Regions from separate parts of the Halomonas sp. KHS3 genome, predicted to be linked through region 4. Evidence: predicted binding sites of a transcription regulator. Region 4 holds the regulator's gene; each other region holds the start of a gene.

Region 1 (3,653 bases), on a different contig from region 4:
CTTTTAAACTCCTATCGGCCCGCCATCGCGTTTTTGAATAACAACGGTTGACGCCCGAGGGCGTACTTGGCCGCTGGCTGCAACAGTGGCGTCTTGCACTAGCTCACTACCATCCGCGGGCCAGTTACCCGGGTGCTGAATGTTAATAAACAGCGCGGTTTTATCCGGCGTGGCAAAAATACCTGTCACTTCGCAGCCGTTCGGCCCTACCGCAAAGCGCTTCAGCTGCTGCTGGTTGCTGCTGTTAATCACCGGGCCGGTGCCTTGAATATCGTCGAGCCCGTTAGGTACCACGGCAAGCAGTTGGTCGTTGGTGTACTCGGTTACTCCATCATAACCGTTATCGGTTTGGATCCAGAGGATACCCTGACCGTCCTCTCGCTCGTCGAACCAGAGCCCATCGGGGCTGGCGAACTGATTCATTTCTGTCAGGCCCGAGTGATTATCGGCATCGTCAGCGGCCGCGCCAAACACAAACACCTCCCAAGTAAAGGCGTTGGGCAACCGGCTTTCGCGCCAGCGAATAATATGCCCTGCTTCGTTATTGGCGCGAGGGTTGGCGGCATTGGTGGGCGCTAAATCGTAACCAACACCTACTTGTTCCAGATGCTCACCGTCATTAGTGTAAGTTGGGGTTGTCTCTTCAGCGGTACGCTGAGTGTTATTGGTTAGGGTGAGATACACCTCGCCGGAGGCAGGATCGACGGAAGCCCACTCAGGGCGGTCCATTGGCGTGGCACCCAACAAATCCGCTGCATCGCAGGTGTTGATGATGATACCTGCCGCATCGTCGTCGGCTAGCCCCAACGCCGCCGCCAGCGTGCGACCATCGCGCGTTTGAGCACTAGGCGTTAGCGGTAGCCACTCACCGCTGCCATCGGCATGGAAACGAGCCACATAGAGGGTGCCGTTATCCAAATATTTGTTGCCAATGGCAAGACGATCGTACTCTTTACCTGGGCGGTTGGCATCGGCGGGATCCCAGGCAGCATCAGAAACATATTTATATACGTACTCGTTGCGGGAATCGTGCCCCGAGTAGTAAACCACTGGCTGACCGGCTTCCAGCTTGCCTAACCAACACCCTTCATGGCGGAAACGGCCAAGTGCCGTACGCTTAACCGCCAATGCATCACTATAGGGGTCGACCTCCACCTGGTAGCCGAACGTGCGTGCTTCGTTGCGATAATCATCTTCAGCACGCTCGCCGCGCGGGGTAATGTCGAAGCGAGCAAATTCGTCATTCTGTTCAGAGGCGTCTCCCGCCGAAGTATCCCAACCATAGCGGCTTTTAGCGGTGGGAATACCAATCCGCGCGTCGTCCTGGAAGCGTTCGCCATGATTAACGAACACATTGGGCCAGTTCTCTTCACAGGCAATATAGGTGCCCCAGGGAGTTACCCCGTTACCACAGTTATTGTTGGTACCACGGGTTTGGGTACCCTCAGGCGAAAAGCGCGTTTTGACGTAGTCACTGCCCGCCACTGGCCCGGAAAGTTCCATCACCGTCGCACTGGTGAGGCGACGGTTATAACGCGAACCCGGCACATGCGCCCATTGGCCGCTGGCGTTCTTTTCGACCTCAACAAGGGTGACACCGTGAGCGTTGATCTCAGTGCGCGACTCAGCTGCTGGCCGCTGGCCCTCATCCGCATTAGTGGGGCCTCCTTGCGGCGCCCATAGCGCGGCTTGGTCGATATACTCATTGTTGAGCGCCAGCACAAAACGGCGCGAGGCGTTGTCGGTATCCAGGGCAAAACCGGCCATGCCGTCATGGTGCATGCCCACACTCTCCGCCTGACGCTCAGCGGTCATCGGCTGTTCAGGCTGCCAGGTAACATTTTGGTTCAGCGGCGTGCCCCACGGCACCAAGACTTGGGCCACATAACCTTCCGGCACCACCACGGCATCGGTGCGTGATCCTTGAACCGCCTCAAACGCCAGTGTCAGGGGTGTTTTTTGGCTGCTGCTTGAGGCAAGCGCTTGAGCAGCGCCACCAAAACTAAGCATCGAGGCAGCCGCCATGCTCAAACCACCGCGCATCACATCACGCCGGGATACATGACGCGCCAATACTTCCGCGAAAGGTTGGTTGCCGCTGTGGTTAAACAGGCGATGATCTTCGATCTCTTTACTCATTTTAGTCTCCCCCTGATCGTTTGTAGGTCAACGATTGAACGTTACGAGACACTAAAGAAGCTTAATGACAGCACGATGACGGAGCGCCTGCATTTAGATGAAGAAAGGTCGAATGCTAGTCACTTTTACTCCCCAAACCCTATTGAGGGATGTCTGCAACTCTGCTAAATTAACGCTAATAGTTATCATTAACACAGGAGTTACTCTCTCATGCAGTTACCCGCTAAGGGCACTGGCCAGGGAGATACGTCGGCCTCGACGACCCGCGAGGTGGCCCACGAGGTGAATAGCAAAGAATTACTTGGCAACTCAGACCAGTTGGTTATCCACCATGAACAGCGCCGCTATGTGTTGCGCCGTACTAAAAGCGGCAAGTTAATTCTTACCGCCTAAAGCTCTTAATATTTCAGCCCCTGATTAATTTAAAGACTTATACAGCAAAGCCAGCCAGGTAGCCCATCGCACCCAGCCAGCGACCTCTTCCACTTATCCCTGTTGGAAATCTCTGGCTTATGAACCACACACGCGATTTTGGTGGCCTCTTTTTAACGCTGCTTCCACTGTTAACCGCCCAAGCAGACGACGCCGAGCTTAACCCAGTGACGGTCACCGGCACCCGAGCACCTACGGACCTTTCACGGGCACCACTGATTATCGATATTATTGATCGTGATGATGCTGTGCTGGCCACCGCCAGCCGGGTTGAAGACGTGCTTAGCCGCCAACCCGGCCTGCATGTGGCTGGCCAAGGGCGCCGAAATGGCCAAACCTTAAGTATGCGCGGTTTTGGCAGCAAAGGTGTGCTGGTACGTTTGGATGGCGTTCGTCAGGATATCTCCACCGGCCACATCGGTAACTTCTTTCTCGACCCTGGCTTGATTCAAGAAGTACAGATAGCACGCGGTGCGCTCTCCAGCTTATACGGCAGCAATGCCATGGGCGGTGTCGTCAGCTTCACCAGTGTGAATGCCAACGACCTGCTTGCCCCCGGCGAAGATAGCGGCGTACGCCTTTCCGTAGGCGGTGCGACGGCCAGCGACGAAATGCGGGGGAGCCTGACTGGCTTCGGCCGCCGCAATACCGCCAACGGCCAGGTGGATGGCCTGTTTTCAATCGGCCGCAGTGAATCCGGCGATATTCGCCGCGCGGGGGGCGATGAAGCCGAAGAGGATGCCTCCCTCAATAGCCTGCTGCTAAAAGGCGGTTGGGAGACAAGCGACGACCAGCGGCTATTTATCAGCTGGCAGCACTACGACGAACGCGCCACCCAGCCCGCCAACCCACAGCAGCTTTCAACCGATGCCAGCAATCCGCTGCGCGATCGCGATATGGAAAGCAACAACGTCCAGTTGGGCCACCGCTGGCAGCCCAGCGCTGCCACCGAAGTCACCTCGCAGCTTACCTTTAGCCAGCAGGATATCGACGAGCCCCAGGCCAACCGTACCCTAGAGCGGGCCGGTCTTCAGAGCGACGGCTTCCACACCATGGATCACGGCTGGCTTTCGCAAACGCTG
Region 2 (3,653 bases), on a different contig from region 4:
TTGCGACGCAGTGGTTAACTACTTAGTCTTCTAGTTTGCTCATCGTCGTCTTCTATTAGCGTCATCGTCCTGTCATCACCTTTGGCATACCCTACGCGCCGCCAACCCGCGATGAAAGGAGTGCTCCCATGCGCCTGGCCCTGTTTGATCTTGACGACACCCTCCTGGACGGAGACTGCAGCGACCGCTGGAATTTATGGATGATAGAGCAAGGCTGGATCAGCGATGCCGAAGCGTTTATGGCGCGGGCGGAGAAAATGCACCAGGCCTATCACGCGGGGAAGCTAAAGCTTGAAGAGTATTTGGCCATGACCCTAGCACCGCTGCGAGGGCGCAGAGTGAGAGATGTGCAAAAAGAGGTCGAGCGCTTTGTTGCCACGCACCTGCAACCGCGTATTTTTGAACAAGCTTGGGCCTGTCTGGAAGCGCACCGCCAGGCAGGCGATACCCTGGTACTGATTTCCGCCTCGTCACGGCATCTGGTCGAGCCGATAGCGACCACTCTGGGTATTGAACACGTGCTGGCGGTAGAGCTAAGCGTGGAGCACGGTATCAATGAAGACGCGCGCTATACCGGCGGCAGCGAGGGTATTTTTTCTTATCGTGGCGGTAAGGTGCTGCGCTTAAAACAGTGGTTGGCCGAGCAGCAGTTCACCCCTAGCCACACTACTTTCTACTCAGACTCCCGCAACGACCTCCCGCTGTTGCAGTACGTGGATTGCCCTGTAGCGGTCAATCCCGATCCAGTACTCGCTGAGGTGGCTAGCGTTGAAGGTTGGCGGCGCTTAGACTGGCGGGCGCCCTCAAGCGCTTCGTCACCTAATGCTCTGCCAGGAAAATCGGCGCATGTCTGATGCCTACTATCTAAAGTTAACCGAAAAGCTTCGTACCTTGATCGACCAAAATGCTGCCCTGTGGGAAGGAAAGCTCCCTGCAGAGCGGTCATTGGCCGAGCGCTTTGCCACCACTCGTGTGACCCTGCGCCAAGCGCTTTCACAGTTGGAAATGGAGGGCTTAATCCACCGCAGCAACCGGCGCGGCTGGTTTATTTCTCCCGCCCGTTTAGTTTACGACCCCACCCGTGACGCGGGCTTTAACGACTATGTACGTGCACAGGGGCGGCAGCCACGCACGGCAGTATTGAAGCTGGAAACCCGTGCCCATCTGCCTGCCGCGCGGGCACTGAATCTGCCGGATGACCAGCCGTTTCAGCATATTCGCCGCCGCCGCTACGTGGATGACCGCGCGGTGCTGGTGGAGTCGCTGTGGGTGGTGCCCGAGCGTGCCCCAGAGTTGCTAGATATCTATAGTGGGCAATCGCTTTGGGGGCTGTTGCGCGAGCGCTGGGGGCACTACCTGGCCAATCGCTCTATTCGCATGGTCTCAGAAGCGCTTTCGCCAATGGATGCCGAAGAGCTATTCGTTGCGCCCGGCACTGCCGGGTTAAATATTAACCGTGCCATTTTAGACGACCAGCAGCGCCCTATTGAGTTTGATGAAGAGCACTGGCTGCACGATTCGCTGTGTATCAGTGTGGAGCTATCCGGTCAGCGCTAGCGGAAACGACCTAGTCGTGGTCATCATCAGTTAAAAAAACGGTCAAACAAGCGTCATCGCAGTGTCATTTAAAGCCTGCAGACTTCTGGTCTATACCAATTAGCCAGGAGCCCACCATCATGATGCCACGCCGTTTATTCCCCTCCACCTTGCTTGCAGGTGCCGCAGCCGTTGCACTTGCTTCAAACGCCCAGGCCACTGAATTAACCGTGTATACCGCCGTTGAGTCAGATGACCTGCAAAAATACGCCGAACGCTTCAGCGCGGCGCACCCGGATATCGAGATTAACTGGGTGCGCGACTCCACCGGCGTGATTACCGCCCGCCTGCTGGCCGAGAAAGACAATCCCCAGGCTGACGTGATCTGGGGCCTGGCCGCTACCAGCCTGCTGGTGTTGGAAGAGGAGGGCATGCTGGAGCGCTACGCTCCCGCTGGCGTTGAGAATCTCGACCCCAAATTTGTCGATGTGGCCTATCGTGATGGTGAAGACCCGGCTTGGGTGGGTATGGACGCCTGGGTCGCTGCTATTTGCTACAACACCATTGAGGGCGAGCGCCAGGGCGTGCCGATGCCGACCTCTTGGGAAGATCTCACCCAGCCAGAGTTTGAAGGCCATGTGATTATGCCTAACCCCAACTCGTCGGGTACCGGCTACCTGGATGTGGCCAGCTGGCTGCAGCTATGGGAAGAGGATCAGGGCTGGGATTATATGGATCGCCTGCATAACAACATTGCCCGTTACACTCATTCTGGCTCTGCTCCCTGCAGCCTGGCGGCCACCGGTGAAACCGTGGTGGGCGTGTCATTTGCTTTCCGCGGTGCGCGCTTGAAGTCCCAGGGTGCGCCTATTGAAGTTATCTTCCCTGAAGAAGGGCTGGGCTGGGATATGGAGGCAGCCGCTATTATGGCCGGTACCGACAAGCAGGAAGCCGCGCAAACGCTGATGGACTGGGCAATCTCCCGCGAGGCCAACGAACTCTATAACGAAGGCTATGCAGTGGTGGCCTACCCAGGTGTAGCACAGCCGATTGAAAACTACCCCTCCGATATTACTGACCGCATGATCGACGCCGACTTCCAGTGGGCTGCCGTCAATCGCGAACGCGTGCTGGCCGAGTGGCAGCGTCGCTACGATGGTAAAACCGAGCAATAAGCCGCGATCAGTTGCCCCGGCCAGTGTGCCGGGGCATGGAGATGTTATGCACACGACAATGACATCGCTGCTGGCGGCCGACGCGCCGACAGTGATGACCCCCACGACGCCCCATTTACGCATTGAAGCGGTGACCAAGCGTTTTGGTACCTTTACTGCACTGGACAACATTTCCCTGACCATTAACGAGGGCGAATTTGTCTGCTTTTTGGGCCCCTCCGGCTGTGGCAAAACCACCCTGCTGCGTACGATTGCAGGGCTGACCCAGCAAACGACGGGAACGCTTATTCAGCGTGACAAGGATATCTCCACGCTGCCCACCCAGGCGCGGGATTTCGGCATTGTGTTCCAGTCCTATGCGCTGTTTCCCAACCTCACGGTGTTCAACAACGTGGCCTATGGGTTGCGCAACCGGCGGGTAGAGCGGTCACGCATCCAAGCACGGGTGGGTGAGCTGCTCGCGCTGGTGAACTTGACGGGCAGCGAAAACAAGTACCCGGCGGCGCTTTCCGGCGGGCAGCAGCAGCGCGTGGCGCTGGCGCGGGCATTGGCCACCGAGCCTGGCCTGCTGCTGCTGGACGAGCCGCTTTCGGCGTTGGACGCCCGGGTGCGGGGCCATCTGCGCAGCCAGATTAAAGCTCTGCAGGCGCGCCTCGGGGTGACCACCATCATGGTGACCCACGACCAGGAAGAGGCGCTCACCATGGCCGACCGCATCGTGGTGATGAACCACGGCGTGATCGAGCAAGTGGGCACCCCGGCCGAGATCTACCACCAGCCTGCCAGCGCCTTTGTGGCCTCGTTCATTGGCAGCATGAACTTCCTGGAAGTGACCGCTCAGAGCGATAACCAAGCGCTGCTGGGTACCACGCCCTGCGCCTGCCTATCGCATACCCTGAAAGTGGGCCAAGCCGCCCAACTGGCTATTCGGCCCGAAGCGGT
Region 3 (3,653 bases), on a different contig from region 4:
CACACCCAGTACCGTGGAGGTGAGCGTCATGGTCAAACTTTCCAGCAATCCCGCGACGATATCGTCGTAGCGGCTGACAAAGTCGGGCTGCATAAAGGCGCCTAAAAAATTAACCGCACGGCCTGCGCCTTCCGCCACCCGCTCCCAGTTCACCTCAACCGAGGCAAGCGCTAAAGACAGATACACCACTGCACCAATGGCGAGCCCCCAGCGCAAGCGGGGACTGTCAATTAGCGGTAGTCGCCGCCACTGACCGTGCTGCGCCGCCTGCTGGCGTGCATGCTCGCTCATCGTGCTGCCCCCGCTTCGATTGACGACATCACCCGCGCGTAGGGAGGATTAATCGGAGCAGTGTTAGTCGCCTCATCGCCGCTGACTTCATCGTCCATTGGTTCAGGCGTGGTGTCCCAGTCCTCTTCACCGTAAATCGTGGTGAGGATCTCGCTGGTGAGGTCGCTGGGAAGGCCATCAAAGACGATTTCACCCGCCCGCAGGCCGACAATGCGGTCAGCAAATTGCTGGGCCAGCGCTACGTCGTGAATATTGATGATCGCCGCCAGTTCGCGCTCTGCGCACAGCTCACGAATCAAACGCATGATTTGGCGCGAAGTTTTTGGGTCAAGGCTGGCGGTGGGTTCATCCACCAGCAACAGCTTAGGACTTTGCAGGAGCGCCCTGGCGATACCCACCCGCTGGCGCTGGCCGCCAGACAGGGCATCGGCACGTTTATCGATGGCATGCGGCAACCCCACTCGCTCCAATAGACGGAAGGCTTCAATCACAGCCTCCTGCGGGTAGCGGCGCAGGAAGCTGCGCCAAAAGCCCACGTAACCGAGCTGACCTGAAAGCACGTTTTCCATCACGGTTAGGCGGTCTACTAACGCATACTCTTGAAAAATCATTCCCATGGAGCGGCGGGCATGACGCAGCTTATGTCCCGAGAGCTTCGTCAGTTCCGTGCCGTCCAAGCGAATACTGCCCTGAGTAGGCTCAACCAACCGGTTCACACAGCGAATCAGTGTGCTTTTACCCGCGCCAGATGGGCCAATCAGCGCCATCACTTGGCCTTTGGGCAGCGTTAGTTCAATATCCGTCAGCGCTCGATCCCCGGTAGGGTAACGTTTACCAACGCCGGTGAGTGTCAACATGGAAGTGCCTCATCTACATAGCGGTTCGGCCAGAAGGTTGCCCTCCTGGCCGATCGTATTGGGGTACTGCTTAAAGATTAATCGCAGTCGTAGGTCACGCCGTTGGCGTCAGCGATAGTGCGAATAACCGCCCAGTTATCCTGATAAGTAATCGGAATAAACTGCGCTTCGCCGGAGTTGGCGAATTCCGACTCTAGGGCCGTGCCTTCCCAGTCGTAGCTGAAGAACGCATCCTGAATCTTCTCGGCAAGTTCCGGGTTCAGGTTATTCGCCAGCCCGTAAGCGGTGGTGGGGAAGGTTTGTGAGGTGTAGATAATGTCGTAATCACCTTCGTTCACTACACCGCGGGAAATCATCCGCTTGCCCACGGAGTTAGCAATCGCCGCCGCGTCGTAGTCTTCGTTGACCACGCCGAGAATTGAGTTGTCGTGAGAACCAGAGAAAGCGGTCTCAAAATCTTCCCCCGCTTCCATACCGTACTCAGAGCGCAGCAGCGCAGAGGGGGCGCGGAAGCCAGAGTTAGAGGTTTCTGAGGTAAACGCTAGTTGGCGACCCTGCAAGTCTTCAACGGCTTCAATGCCGCTTCCGGGGTAGGTAATGATCTCCATTTCATAGCCAAAACTGCCATCTTCCGCGGCCATCATGGCGAAGGGGCGGAAACCACCGCAGTTAACCGCGACCGGTACGCCACCGGTATTGAAACCGGCTACGTGGAGACGGCCAGCGCGCAGCGCTTCCTGCTGGGCAGCATTGGACTGCACCGGGAAAAACTGCACTTTTTTGCCGGTGGCTTCGCTCAGGTGATCCAAAAAACCAGACCAGACATCAGCGTAAACCGCAGGATCTTCAACCGGCGTATAAGCAAACACCAAGGTATCCGGATCCACCCACTGTGACTCGTCGCTGGGAACATCGGCGACCATATCGCCATCGTTATCCACATAGCGCGATGAAAGATCCGCAGAGGCGTTCACTGCGACCAAGGCGAAGGCACTGGCAACGGCGGCACTGATTAACGTGCGGGAGAGGGATAATGTCTGCATGGGTCACCTGTAGCGTTCTGTAGAGTTATTAAAAGATGACAACATCCTGACGACTCCAGATGACAAAAATGGGGCACTTATATGACCACTTCGTGACGTTTTGGCGAAGGACAGTTAATCTACAGCTTGAAAAGCCTCGTGACCGCGGCGCTCTACAAACAGGCTGTTACCGGGAATTTTTTTCGCCTGGTGCTTCAGCTCAGAAAGCTCGCCTGCGATATCCAGCGATTGGCAGGTAGTCGTATCATGGATGGGTTTTACCGCAATCGAGACGCTCACAAAGGGAAAAAACGTCATTCTATTTTGACGGTTTTCGATGTGAATCCCGCCCTGAAGGCGGTCAGCCTCTTCATAGAAGCCCGGAGCCATCACCTCGAATGAGTGTAGAATTTGCTGACAAACACTTTCCCAGTACTCAAGCGGCAGCAACATCATAAAATCATCGCCGCCAATATGGCCAATAAAGCCCCCGGCATTCTCTACCTGTGCTTGCAGCAGCCGCGATAGCGAAATGATGATGTGGTCACCTCGGGCGTAGCCATAGGCATCGTTGAAGGCTTTAAAGTTATCCAAGTCAACATAGGCCGCAGCAAACCCATGCCCGGAGGCCAAATAAGCCGCCAGTGTTTCATTGATCAGGATATTACCCGGCAGGCCGGTGAGCGGGTTGGCATGCCGCGCTTGGCGCACCTGAATCGCGGTAATCTCACGCAAAAGGTCAACGATATTGCCCATCCCCAGGTAGTCTCCGTTAGCGTTAACGATGACAAAGTCCTCTTGCTCAATATCCCGGCTGTCGGTCAACTTCTGACTCAAAATCTCAAGCGGAGTATCCGCTTCGGCCACCAGCATGCGTGCATCAGCAACGTCCAGCACACGGCGCTTGGCATAAAGCGAATGGCTATAGGGGTTGGTAAATAGAGTTAAAAACGAGTTGCGTCGCACCACCGCCACGGGCTTACCATTCTCCAGCACGGCCACACAGCGCAAACTGGGTTGTTGGCGAAATCGCTCGGAGATATACGGCACTGCGCAATCCGTAGTTATGGCATCGGTAGCCCGTAAAATCGAGCGCGTGGTGCGACCCGCAGTGCTTTTTAATTGGGTGCTCGCTGGCAGCACCATATTGAGTTCTAAAGGCGGCTGCTGGTTGGGTCGGGCGAAATAGAAGCCTTGTAGTAGTGCGAGCCCACGGTCGAGTTCCCACAAGCAAAGATGCTCAGCAGCGGTCTCCACCCCTTCGGCGATCACTTGGCAGTCCAGGCTACGCGCCACATCGAGAATCGAACGCAGGAACTCTCGCTTGGCAGGATCCTGGTCAATGCCGGAGATAAAGTGTCGGTCGAGTTTAACGAAATCCGGGCGCAGCTCCGACCAGTGGCGCAGGCTTGAGTGACCTGCACCGAGGTCATCCAGCGCCACCTGGAAGCCCATGGTGCGGTAGTGATCCACCGCTTGGCGC
Region 4 (3,653 bases):
GAGTACGACTGCTGCGCCAGGGGGTTGGTTGGCCGCGCCAGGATGAGGCTCAGGCGCTGGGCATTGGTGCCAAGCGTTACGCCTGGCTGCGGGAAGTGGCGCTGTGCTTAGATGGAACGCCATGGGTGGTGGCGCGCTCGGTCGCCCCGCTCTCACAGGTAAAGGGCCAACGGCTAGAGTGCTTGGGCGAGCGCTCGCTAGGTAGTTGGCTATTTCGCCAGCCGGGTTTAGTGCGTGGGCCATTGGAAGTAACGACGCATTCCCCCCAGTTTGCTAGCGTCAACGGCATACAGGAAGGCTGTGCCTGGGGAAGGCGCTCTGTTTTTTATCACGGCTGTAAGCACGGCAGTCTGTCATTATTAGTGCAAGAGTATTTTTTGACGGCGATGGCGGATGATCTTGGCCTGCCTTCGCGCTAGGCTAGCGCCTGCATCTTATTCTTCGTGAGGTAAGCATGGATCGTTCACTGTTGCGGCCGAAGGGATGGGCTCGCGTGGCAGATTTTTTACAGCTGATGCGCTTGAATCGGCCGATAGGCACATGGCTTTTGATGTGGCCGACGCTGTGGGCATTATGGGTGGCTGCGGAAGGTGTACCAGGGCGAAATGTGCTGCTGATTTTTGTGGCCGGCGTTTATGTGATGCGCGCTGCGGGCTGCGTGGTCAATGACTATGCGGATCGCCACTTCGATGGGCATGTGAAACGCACAAAACAACGTCCGCTAGCGACGGGCCGTATCAGCGAAACCGAAGCTCAACTGCTGTTTATCGCCCTGGTGGCCGCTGCGTTTATTCTGGTATTACTGACCAACTGGTTTACGGTGCTGCTCTCGCTGGGCGGGGTGCTGCTGGCGATTATTTATCCGTTTATGAAGCGCTATACCCACTTTCCTCAGGTGGTGCTGGGCGCGGCTTTTTCCTGGGCAATTCCGATGGCTTTTGGCGCCGTGCTCGGCCACGTGCCGCTGGAAGCATGGCTGCTATTCTGCGCTAATGTGTGCTGGACAGTGGCCTACGATACCCAGTACGCCATGGTCGATCGCGACGACGATTTAAAAATTGGCATTAAATCGACGGCCGTGCTGTTTGGAAATGCGGATCGTTTGATTATCGGCTTACTCCAGCTAGCCACCCTGGGGTTGCTGGCTTGGGTAGGCTGGTGGGTTGGTTTAGGTGGTTTCTTCTGGTTAGGGCTAGCGGCAATGGCAGCGACTTTTCTGCATCAGCAGCGCTTAATTCGCGACCAGGAGCGGGATGCCTGCTTCCAGGCGTTTCTCAATAATCACTGGTCGGGACTGCTGATTTTTGCCGGTATCGCGCTAAGTTGGTGGCCTGCGGCTGGCTGATCGAGGCGATTGTCATGTAATTGTCATCAAGTCATGGTGTTATCGTCACTGACATGTCATTGATCTGTTTATCTTTGAACTGTTTTTCTTTGAACTAGTTTCTTTGAACACCGTGAGGCTCTGGTATGACCGCCAAGACCGTTCTGATTGTCGATGATGAGGCGTCGATTCGCGAGATGATCGCGGTAGCGCTGGAAATGGCTGACTATCGCGTGCTCGAAGCGGATAACGCCCAGGATGCCCATGCCATGGTGGTCGACCACCAACCCGATTTACTGCTGCTGGACTGGATGATGCCCGGCACTAGCGGTATTGAGCTGGCGAGACGCCTAAAGCGTGAAGAAACCACCGCTGAAATCCCGATTATTATGCTCACCGCGAAAGGCGAAGAGGATAATAAAATTCAAGGGCTTGAAGCCGGTGCCGATGACTATATCACCAAGCCTTTTTCACCCCGGGAATTGGTGGCACGGCTAAAAGCGGTGCTGCGCCGTGCGACGCCACGTGGCGTTGAAGACCCGATTGAGATTAACGGCCTGCTGCTTGATCCGGTGAGCCACCGGGTAAGTGCCCACGGCAAAGCGCTGGAAATGGGCCCCACCGAGTACCGTTTGCTGCAGTTTTTTATGACTCACCAAGAGCGCGCTTACACACGTAGCCAGCTGCTTGACCAAGTGTGGGGCGGCAATGTTTACGTTGAAGAGCGCACGGTCGATGTGCATATCCGCCGCTTGCGTAAAGCGCTGGGTGACGTGCATCAAAACCTGATCCAAACGGTTCGGGGTACCGGTTACCGTTTCTCTGCACGGGTGTAAATGTGCGTTTATGGAGTCGTGAGCTGTGGCGAATAGCGTGGCTGGCCACGCTGGGCACTTGCTTGGGCTGGCTGTTGGGCTCGGCTGGGCTGGGGCTCGCAGCAGGGCTTGCGGGATGCCTGTTTTACCACTTACGACAGTTACGCGAACTCTATTTGTGGCTCACCCTCCACCCTAACGATGAACCGCCTGCCGCTCGCGGGATGTGGGGCGAGCTATTCGATCGTTTATACCGCTATCAAAAAAGTCAGCGCATCACCCAAAGCCGTCTGCGGGCTACTTTGGCACGTATTCAAGAGTCGTCTGAAGCAATGCGTGATAGCGTGGTCATGCTTGATCGCCACGGTGATTTGGAGTGGTGGAACAGCGCCGCCACCGCCATGCTGGGGCTACAAACCGCCCATGATCGTGGTCAACACATTACCAACCTACTGCGCGACCCGGGCTTTATCAGCTATTTTAATTCGCGTAACTACAGTGAGCCGTTAACGCTCACCTCACCGATTGATGAACGGCGAATCCTGCAGTATCAAATTACCCTCTACGGTGACGACGAACGCTTAGTGATGGCTCGCGATATCACCCGCTTGCATCGTCTTGAGCAGATGCGGCGCGACTTTGTCGCCAACGTTTCCCATGAGTTACGTACGCCGCTGACCGTTCTCTCCGGCTATTTGGAAACCTACAGTGATATCTCCGACCAGCTTCCGCCGCGCTTGGGACGTAGTATTCAGCAAATGCAGGAACAGACCCAGCGGATGCAGAATCTGGTCAACGATTTATTGCTGCTCTCGCGTTTGGAAATTGACCAGGGCGGCCAAGATCATCATCCACTGCCACTCGAGCCTTTACTGCAAAGCGTTTGTGATGATGCGCTGGCCCTATCGCATCAACGTCATACCATTACCGTCGCCCTTGAGAGCGATGCCCGACTGTTAGGCAGTGAACAGGAGATTCGCAGCGCCGTCTCTAACCTTGCCTTTAATGCGGTTCGCTACACGCCTGCTGGCAGCCAAATCACCCTGCGCTGGAAAGCTAGCGCTACTGGTGGCGGCTATATCGATGTGGAAGATAACGGTGAAGGGATTGATCCCGTTCATATTCCCCGACTAACAGAACGCTTTTACCGGGTTGATAAGGGGCGCAGCACTGCGACTGGCGGCACAGGTTTAGGCTTGGCGATCGTTAAGCACGTGCTGTTGCGCCACGATGCGCAACTACAAATTGAGTCCCTTCCCGGCAAGGGTGCGTTGTTTCGCTGCGCCTTCCCCCCCTCGCGTCTTGTTTAATTTAGCAAGTCATTCCATCGCATAATATTTGTAACAATGTGCAATATTGGCATGCAAGGTTGGTAAAGCTTTACCCATGTGCCATTTTTACACAGCTCAAAGCGTTGTGTCGTGACTCAGTTGATGCCTTTTTGGCATAACTTATTTTTAAGTAAGAGTTTGATTTTGTTGTTTTTATTTATATTCTTCAGTTTTTTGGCATGC

Evidence for each region. Region 4 encodes PhoB, which activates phosphate uptake and scavenging genes when phosphate is short. Its sites were predicted from a motif close to TGTCATANNNNTGTCANA; they were not measured.
Region 1: the regulator PhoB is predicted to act here: its motif matches at 2,203-2,220, upstream of RO22_RS15605 (PhoX family protein).
Region 2: the regulator PhoB is predicted to act here: its motif matches at 1,609-1,626, upstream of RO22_RS15800 (putative 2-aminoethylphosphonate ABC transporter substrate-binding protein).
Region 3: the regulator PhoB is predicted to act here: its motif matches at 2,226-2,243, upstream of phnD (phosphate/phosphite/phosphonate ABC transporter substrate-binding protein).

Annotation. Positions count from the first base shown of each region.
Region 1 covers NZ_JWHY01000006.1:155,223-158,875, forward strand. Annotated here, with positions in the region: gene RO22_RS15605 (PhoX family protein) at 4-2,139, opposite strand; gene hemP (hemin uptake protein HemP) at 2,350-2,532, shown strand; gene RO22_RS15615 (TonB-dependent receptor domain-containing protein) at 2,652-3,653, shown strand, end outside.
Region 2 covers NZ_JWHY01000006.1:204,148-207,800, reverse strand. Annotated here, with positions in the region: gene RO22_RS15815 (EAL domain-containing protein) at 1-26, shown strand, start outside; gene RO22_RS15810 (HAD family hydrolase) at 129-854, shown strand; gene RO22_RS15805 (UTRA domain-containing protein) at 847-1,557, shown strand; gene RO22_RS15800 (putative 2-aminoethylphosphonate ABC transporter substrate-binding protein) at 1,677-2,711, shown strand; gene RO22_RS15795 (putative 2-aminoethylphosphonate ABC transporter ATP-binding protein) at 2,758-3,653, shown strand, end outside.
Region 3 covers NZ_JWHY01000008.1:192,599-196,251, reverse strand. Annotated here, with positions in the region: gene phnE (phosphonate ABC transporter, permease protein PhnE) at 1-291, opposite strand, end outside; gene phnC (phosphonate ABC transporter ATP-binding protein) at 288-1,148, opposite strand; gene phnD (phosphate/phosphite/phosphonate ABC transporter substrate-binding protein) at 1,226-2,191, opposite strand; gene RO22_RS18110 (EAL domain-containing protein) at 2,306-3,653, opposite strand, start outside.
Region 4 covers NZ_JWHY01000001.1:347,718-351,370, reverse strand. Annotated here, with positions in the region: gene RO22_RS01670 (chorismate--pyruvate lyase family protein) at 1-419, shown strand, start outside; gene ubiA (4-hydroxybenzoate octaprenyltransferase) at 455-1,345, shown strand; gene phoB (phosphate regulon transcriptional regulator PhoB) at 1,471-2,160, shown strand; gene phoR (phosphate regulon sensor histidine kinase PhoR) at 2,163-3,449, shown strand.